2 regions of the Hymenobacter agri genome follow, and region 1 is predicted to be linked to the other one. Evidence: riboswitches for the same ligand, from Rfam matches in the RefSeq annotation. Region 1 holds a riboswitch; the other holds the start of a gene.
The links. A riboswitch is a leader RNA that binds a small molecule or an ion and turns the genes downstream of it on or off. The one in region 1 is predicted to bind S-adenosylmethionine.
Positions count from the first base shown of each region.

Region 2: another riboswitch for S-adenosylmethionine. It lies ahead of ACYVDE_RS14770 (amino acid permease); the one in region 1 lies ahead of metH (methionine synthase).

Region 1 covers NZ_BAAGZM010000168.1:3,393-7,664, reverse strand. Annotated here, with positions in the region: partial or broken gene ACYVDE_RS10385 (molybdopterin-binding protein) at 1-702, shown strand, start outside; SAM riboswitch class I at 1,067-1,175, shown strand; gene metH (methionine synthase) at 1,248-4,272, shown strand, end outside.
Region 2 covers NZ_BAAGZM010000323.1:460-4,731, forward strand. Annotated here, with positions in the region: gene ACYVDE_RS14760 (HD domain-containing protein) at 136-792, opposite strand; gene ACYVDE_RS14765 (hypothetical protein) at 917-1,396, shown strand; gene ACYVDE_RS14770 (amino acid permease) at 1,438-2,898, opposite strand; SAM riboswitch class I at 3,134-3,225, opposite strand; partial or broken gene ACYVDE_RS14775 (TonB-dependent receptor domain-containing protein) at 3,499-4,272, opposite strand, start outside.

The DNA of each region.
Region 1 (4,272 bases):
CGCCTAGCCGTGGTGAGCACCGGCGACGAGCTGGTGGGCATCGGCGCCACGCCTCTGCCCCACCAGATTCGGCGCTCCAATGTGTATGCGCTGCAGGCACTTTTTGCCCAGGCGGGGGCCGAAGTGTCGCTGTTTCATCTTTCCGATAATGTGGAAGAGCTGCGCGACGGCCTCACTAAAATCCTTGGTGCCGGCTTCGATGCCGTGGTGCTGAGCGGTGCCGTGAGCAAGGGCCGCGCCGACCATCTGCCGGGCCTGCTGCGCGAGCTGCACGTGGAGGAAATATTTCACCAAGTGCAGCAGCGGCCGGGCAAGCCGTTGTGGTTTGGGGCGCGGGCGGGCGGGCCGGTGGTGTTCGGATTGCCGGGCAACCCGGTGTCCACGTTCATCACGGCCTGCCGCTACGTGCGGCCTTGGCTGGCCGCCGTGCAACAGCCCGCCAACACCAGCACTGCGTTGGCCGTGGCCGAAGCTCCGCAGCCGGCCGTGCTCACCGTCGATATTAACTTCAAGCCGGCTCTCACCCACTTCGTGCCCGTGCGCCTGACCGTGGACGCCGAAGGCCGCCGTCTGGCCACGCCCCTGCCCGTGGGCGGCTCGGGCGACATGCTGGGGCTGGTGGGGGCCACCGCGTTTCTGGAGCTGCCGCCCGAGCCGGCCGTATTTGCGGCGGGTAGCGTGTGGCCGGCGTGGGCACTGTAATTTTTTTGGAACCTCGGCCGTAGCAGGCCGTATGAGCAAGGGAGTCGCAGCGTCGGCGACTGTAACGGATGGAGCCCGGCGCATTGGCTCCCATCTACTTTTTCCACGTTGCTTTTTACGCCCATGCCGAATAAGAAAACGAGCACCGCCAAGAAAGACCCCTGCTGGAAAGGCTACGAACAGGAGGGCACGAAGAAAAAGGACGGCAAAACCGTTCCGAACTGCATCAAGAAAGACTAGCTTTCATCGCTACAATTTCCCCACAGGCCCCGTTTTGCGCCATTTAGCGGCGTGAAACGGGGCCTTGCTACGTCCACCGGAGCGGGTAGCGCTTTTCCGGGGTTGACGCGTATCTTTGCCTGAGCTGCTATCCAGAAAGACCGAGGGACCGGGCCCGATGACGTCTTGGCAACCTACCGCGAGTAGGTGCCAACTCCCGTTTCACCGCCGTTTTTGGTGAAAGAAGATGACAGCCGGAACTGTGCGCCTGCGCACGGGTTTCTTTCTGGATACGCGCTTTTGTAGCTATTCGACCCAGAAAAGAAATGCCCACTGCCACTCTCGCCGCCCCCTCCCCGCTTCCCGAGCTGCTCCGCCAGCGCCTGCTGATTCTCGACGGTGCCATGGGCACCATGATTCAACGCCACCCGCTCACGGAGGAGGATTTTCGCGGCACCCGCTTCGCCGACCACCCCAAACCCCTGCGCGGCAACAACGACCTGCTGAGCATCACCCGGCCCGACATCATCAAAGGCATTCACGCCGAATACTTTGCCGCCGGAGCCGATATGGTGGAAACCAACACCTTCAGCGGCACTACCATCGCGCAGGCCGACTACGGCTTAGAGCATGTGGTGTACGAGCTGAACTACGAGTCGGCCCGCTTAGCCCGCGAGGCGGCCGACGAGTATAGCACGCCTGAGCGGCCGCGCTTCGTGGCCGGCGCGGTGGGCCCCACCAACCGCACCGCCTCGCTCTCGCCCGATGTGAACCGCCCCGGCTTCCGCGCCGTGACCTTCGATGAGTTGGCCACCGCCTACTTAGAGCAAGTGCGCGGTCTCGTGGACGGCGGCGTGGATACGCTGCTCATTGAAACCATCTTCGACACGCTGAATGCCAAAGCAGCCCTCTACGCCGTGCAGAAGTTCTTCGACGAAGGCGGCCGGGTGGTGCCCGTTATGATTTCGGGTACCATCACCGACGCCTCGGGCCGCACCCTGAGCGGCCAGACGGTGGAGGCATTCTGGAACAGCATCCGCCACCTGCCCTTGCTGAGCGTGGGCCTGAACTGCGCCCTCGGCGCCGACCAGCTCCGCCAGTACGTGCAAGAGCTGAGTCGTATTTCCGACGTGCACATCTCGGCCTACCCCAACGCCGGTCTGCCCAACGCCTTCGGTGGCTACGACGAGTCGGCCCAGGAATTTGCTGCGCTGGTGGAGGAGTACCTAAAAGAAGGCATTGTGACGGTGGTGGGCGGCTGCTGCGGCACCACGCCCCAGCACATCGCCGAATTGAGCAAGCTGGCCGAGAAGTACCAGCCCCGCCAGCTTCCGTCCGAACTCACGCCCTCCACTCGCCTGAGCGGCCTTGAGCCGTTCACCATCAGAGAGGAAAGCCTGTTCGTGAACGTGGGCGAGCGCTGCAACGTGACCGGCTCGCGTGCCTTCGCCCGCCTCATCCGCACCGGCGCGTATGAGGAGGCGCTGGCCGTGGCCCGCCTGCAAGTGGAGGAAGGCGCGCAGGTGCTCGACATCAACATGGACGAGGGCATGCTCGATTCGGAGCAGGTGATGACCACCTTCCTGCACCTCATTGCCTCGGAGCCCGACATTGCGCGGGTGCCGGTGATGATTGACTCCTCGAAGTGGAGCGTGCTGGAAGCCGGCCTGAAATGCGTGCAGGGCAAGAGCATCGTGAACTCGATTTCGCTGAAAGAGGGCGAAGCCGCCTTCCGCGAGCGGGCCCACACGGTGCGCCAGTACGGCGCCGCCGTAGTAGTAATGGCCTTCGACGAGCAGGGCCAAGCCGACTCCTTAGAGCGCCGCATCGAAATCTGCCAGCGCAGCTACGACATTCTGACGAAGGAAGTAGGCTTCGACCCGGCCGACATCATCTTCGACCCCAACATCCTGACCGTAGGCACGGGCATGGACGAGCACCGCAACTACGCGCTCGACTTCATCGAAGCCGTGCGCTGGATTAAGGTCAACCTGCCCGGCGCGCTCACCAGCGGCGGCATTAGCAACATCAGCTTCTCGTTCCGCGGCAACGACGTGGTGCGCGAGGCCATGCACACGGCCTTCCTCTACCACGCCATCAAAGCGGGTTTGGATATGGGCATCGTGAACCCCGGCCAGCTTGGCGTGTACGACGAAATCGAGCCCCGCCTGCTGGAGCTGGTGGAAGACGTGCTGCTCAACCGCCGCGCCGATGCCACCGAGCGCCTCGTGGAGTTTGCCGATACCGTCAAGCAAAAGGATAAAGCCGAGGTGAAGGCCGACGAATGGCGCAGCCTGCCGGTGCAGGAGCGCCTGGCGCACGCGCTGGTGAAGGGCCTCACCGAGTTTATTGACGAAGACACCGAGGCCGCCCGCCAGGAGCTGGCCCGGCCCCTCGACGTGATTGAGGGCCCGCTGATGGCCGGCATGAACGTGGTGGGCGACCTGTTCGGGGCCGGTAAAATGTTCCTGCCGCAGGTGGTGAAGTCGGCCCGCGTGATGAAAAAGGCCGTGGCTTATTTGCAGCCTTACCTGGAGGCCGAAAAGCAAGGCTCGGACCGCCAGACGGCCGGTAAAATCCTGATGGCCACCGTGAAGGGCGACGTGCACGACATCGGCAAGAACATCGTGGGCGTGGTGCTGGCCTGCAACAACTTCGATATCGTGGACCTCGGTGTGATGGTACCGCTGGAAAAGATTCTGGACGAAGCCCAGAAGCAGCAAGTAGATGTTATCGGCCTCTCCGGCCTCATCACGCCTTCGCTCGACGAAATGGTATACGTGGCCCAGGCCATGGAAAAGCGTGGCATGAAGACTCCGCTGCTCATCGGCGGCGCCACTACCTCGCGCCTGCACACGGCCGTGAAAATCGCGCCGTCGTACAGCGGCCCCGTGGTACACGTGAATGACGCTTCGCGCTCGGTGGGCGTGGCCGCCGGCCTGCTCGGCTCGGGCGAGCGCGCCTACGCCCAGACGGTGGCCGACGACTACGCCGCCCTGCGCGCCGACTACGCCAGCCGCCAGCGCGAAAAAAACTACCTTCCCATCGAAGCCGCCCGCGAAAACGGCTTCAAATCGGACTGGAACACGGTTTCCATCACCAAGCCCAGCTTCCTCGGCACCAAAGTGCTCGAAGACTACGACCTCGCCGAGCTGGCCGAGTACATCGACTGGACGCCCTTTTTCCACACCTGGGAGCTAAAAGGCCGCTACCCGCGCATTCTGGAGGATGAAACGCTGGGCGAAGCCGCCACCAAGCTCTTCGCCGATGCGCAGGCCATGCTGAAGAAAATCATTGACGAGAAGCTGCTCACGGCCCGCGCCGTGCTGGGCTTCTGGCCCGCCAACACGA
Region 2 (4,272 bases), on a different contig from region 1:
CTTGGGAAGCTCCTCTGTGCTGCAAATATTCCGTCTGCTGAGATTAAGCAGGCATTAAATCCCCCTAAAAACAATCTTTTTCGGGCCGAATGGCTTGGGCAGGCCGGTGAAGGCTCGCATTATTCTGCCGGCAGCTCAGGGCTGGGAATCGAGGCTGCCGCGGTTCCAAGCGTCAATTTCGGCCTGCAGGTTCAGCCGGGCGGCGGCATCAAGCTCTGCCCGCAGGGCCGGCGTTTGAAAGAGCACTGGTGCGGCCAGCATCTTTGCCAGCACCTTGCGGCGCCCGGGGCGATAGAGCAGCGTTGGCACATGCCGGTACTCCTGCCGCACCTGCCGGGCGTAGGCCCAGTACCCGGCGGCCGGGGCCCCGAGGATGCTCAGGTCGGCATCGAGAAAGTAGAGCAGGTCGGTATCGTGCGACGGCTGGGGCTGGATGTGGTCGGCGGTGCGCCCGATGAGGAACGCCACACGCTGCTGCCGGGCAGGCTCCAGCAGCGAGCCCCGCAGAAAAGCCAGCGCCTCGGCGGCGCTGCGGGCTTCGTTGTCGGACCGGCGGGCGTCGTACACCGCGTCGTGAAACCAGACGGCCAGCTGCACCACCACCGGGTCGCGCAAGGGGGCTGCCGCTACCCTATTCAGCAGGTTTTCGATGTGCTGCAGGTTGTGGTAGTGACGGCTGGGCGCCTGGTAGGCGGCGGCCAGGCGCTGCCATTCGGCCTCGCGGCGGGCGGCATCGGGCACAAGCGGCGTGGTGAGGCGATGCCAGCGGGCGGCTAGTTGAGACTGGTCCATGTAGGCGCGGCTTTCGAATGAAAAGTGCGCAAAAGGTAGGCAATCTCCGGCGGCGGCAGCCCGGCACCGGCACAACCGCCTGCCAGGCCCGCCGTAGACACTCAGACACCTTTTCCCCTTCCGTATGCCCCGCACCGTCGTCGGTTTATTCACCAGCGCTTCCGAAGCCGAGTTTGCCGTGGCGCAGCTACATGCGGCCGGCTTTGCCGCCCCCGCCGTGCAGCTCGCCTCCCGCGATACCCTGCAGGCCGAGCACCAGATTGACGTGGAAACGCCCCGCGAAACATTTCAGGACGCCGTGACGCGGTTTTTCAGCGGTATTTTCAGCGGCACGCAGGTCGATGATGCCCAAGCCCACATTGCCGCCACCGGCCCCGAGCACGCCGTCATCACCGTCGACACGACTACTACCGAAGAAGCCGACCACGCCCGCGAGCTACTCGACCGCAACGGAGCCGTGGATGTGTACAAGCAGCGCCCACTGGCCTCAGCCCTACCCGTCACGGCTGAGACAACTGTCGCCGATGAGGTTGATTTAGAAGGTGACCTCGGCCGCGTGCGCGACCGTGAGGAGCTGGATGCGAACGGACTGACGACACATTGAATTGGTAGCATTGATTTCCTGCAGTGTGCGCAGTGAAATTTTTAGTGTGGAAGTTCAGCTTTCTCCTGCGCCAGCCGCAGCTTGCTGTTCTTCTTTCCGTAGCCGAAGTAGATGGCCATGCCCAGCGCCAGCCACACGATGAGGCGCAGCCAGGTTTCCCAGGGCAGCGAGGCCATCATCACGAGGCACACCACAATGCCCAGAATGGGTACCACCGGCACCCACGGCGTGCGGAACGAGCGGGGCGCGTCGGGGTTGGTTTTGCGCATAATCATCACGCCGAGGCACACCATCACAAAGGCCAGCAGCGTGCCGATGCTCGTCATCTCGCCCACCACCGAGATGGGCACGAAGCCCGCAAACAGCGCGATGAAGGTGCCGAGCAGCAGCGTCGACTGCGCCGGCGTGTTGAAGGTGGGGTGCAGGCGCGAGAACACCGGCGGCAGCAGCCCGTCCTTCGACATCGAGAAAAATACCCGCGACTGCCCCAGCAAATCGACCAAAATCACCGACGTGTAGCCCACCAGAATGGCCAATATCACGGCCGACGACAGCCACGCGTAGGGCGTTTTCTCGATGGCCACGGCTACCGGCGCGGCGTTGTTCTTGAACTCGGTGTAGTTGGCCAGGCCCGTGAGCACGTGCCCGAACAACACAAACAGCACCGTGCACACCGCCAGCGAGCCCAGAATGCCAATGGGCATGTTGCGCTGCGGGTTTTTGGTTTCCTGGGCCATCGTGGCCACGATGTCGAAGCCGATGAAGACGAAGAAAATCACGCCCGCCCCGCGCAGAATCCCGCTCAGCCCAAACTCGCCGAAAGTGCCGGTGTTGGCCGGGATGTAGGGTTGGTAGTTGGCGGGGTCGATGTACTGCCACCCCAGGGCGATGAACACCAGCACCACGGCCACCTTCAGCGCCACCACCAGCGCATTGAACCAGGCCGAGCCCTTGGTGCCGCGCGTCACGATGGCCGTAATGGCCAGCACGATGAGCATGGCCGGCACGTTCACGTAGCCGCTCACGGTGCTGCCGTCGGCCAGCTTGGCGCTTTCGAAGGGCGACATTACCAGCCGCGCCGGGATGTGCAGGCCGTATTTTCCGAGGAATTTGATGAGGTACTGCGACCAGCTGATGGCCACCGTGGCCGCGCCCACCGAGTATTCGAGCACCAAGTCCCAGCCAATAATCCAGGCAAACAGCTCCCCCATCGTGGCGTACGAATACGTATAGGCCGAGCCCGAAACGGGCACCAGCGCCGCAAACTCGGCGTAGCAAAGGGCCGAGAAGGCGCAGCCCACCGCCGCCACCACGAAGGAGAGCGTGACGGCCGGCCCGGCATTGTTGGCCGCCGCAATGCCGGTGAGCGAGAACAGCCCCGCCCCGATAATCACCCCGATGCCAATGGCAATCAGGCTCACGCCGTTCAGGCTGCGTTTGAGGGTGTTCGCCCCCGTTTCCGCCGCTTCGGCCCGAAGCAGCTCCAATGATTTTTTCAACATAATCCGATAAATACGCGCCACGCCACCGCCCCACCCGGAGCGGCCGTGCCGCAAGCAAAAAACCCGTAAAAAGGAAATGAAAGTGCGCCGGCCGCAGCCGTTCGGCTACGCGGCGCGAGTGCCCGCTAGCAACAGCAACAACAGCCCGTCAGCATCCGGCCCATCGTTGAGAAACGGGCACGAGCAACACCAGAAAAAGCAAGCGAGGCAGCAGGAACAGCGGGCATGGCAGTTGTTTTTATATGGTCAGGAATTGGCACCGGTCCGCGGTTGCGGGTGGTTGCCGGCGCGTCGTTGAGCCTGTCTCTCAGCGCCTCTGTATAAAAACAATCCATCCGGGAGGAGGAATTGATGGGGCAAAGGTAGGGCCGAATGGGCCTTCATTGGGTTCTGCCAGAAAAAAAGCACGTCATGCCGAGCGCAGCCGAGGCATCTCGCGTGCAGTAGTAACCAGAAAAAAGAACGTCATGCTGAGCGCAGTCGAAGCATCTCTACCGCGGAAGTAATTTGATTACTACCACACGCGAGATGCCTCGGCTGCGCTCGGCATGACGTCCCTCTTTGTTCGTTGCCAGCCACTCCGGCGGCGCGGCCCCGACCCTACTTCCGCAGCGCCACGCGCACGCCGGCCATCAGCCAGCGGCCGGGCATCTGGGCACCCAGCAGGTCGGAATATTTCGCGTCGAACAGGTTCTGGGCCTGGCCCACCACCCACAGGCGCTCGGGCAGCAGCGCCACATCGAGCCGGCCGTTGATGACCACGTAATCGGGCGTGAGCACGGCATCGTTGATGGTGGCGCTGGGGGTAGTCTTCTGGCCGGCGCGCTGCTTATACACCCCGCCCAGGCTGGCCGTGAAGCGGCGGTGCACCAGGCTCACATTGCCGCTGATGAGCTGCAGGGCCACGTTACTCAGGTACTGCGACGTGATGTTGCCGTCTACGTTTAGGTGGGTGTAGGTGTAGCCCACGGTGCCGTCGAGGCGCAGGCCGGGCGTGAGCTGGGCGCGGGTGCTAGCTTCCAGCTCGAAGCCCTGGGTGCTCACGGCAAACAGGTTTTCGGCCAGGCGGTAGGTGTTGGCGGGGTTCAGGTTGGCGAGGCCGGTTTTTTCAATCACCAGCGCGCCGGGCTGGCCCACGTAGTCAATCAGGTTGCGGCCATAGCGGTTGAAGTAGGTGCCGCGCAATGTGAGGGCCGGCAGGGGCTGGAAGTCGAGGCCGCCTTCGTAGCTCCAAGTGCGCTCGGCGCTCAGGTTGGGGTTGCCCACGTTGAAGCCATTGGGCACCGTGCCCGGCCGGATGGACGAGTAATACTGCTCGGTGAAGTTGGCCGCCCGAATGGCCCGGCCCACGGCCCCGCGCACCGTCAGCCGCTC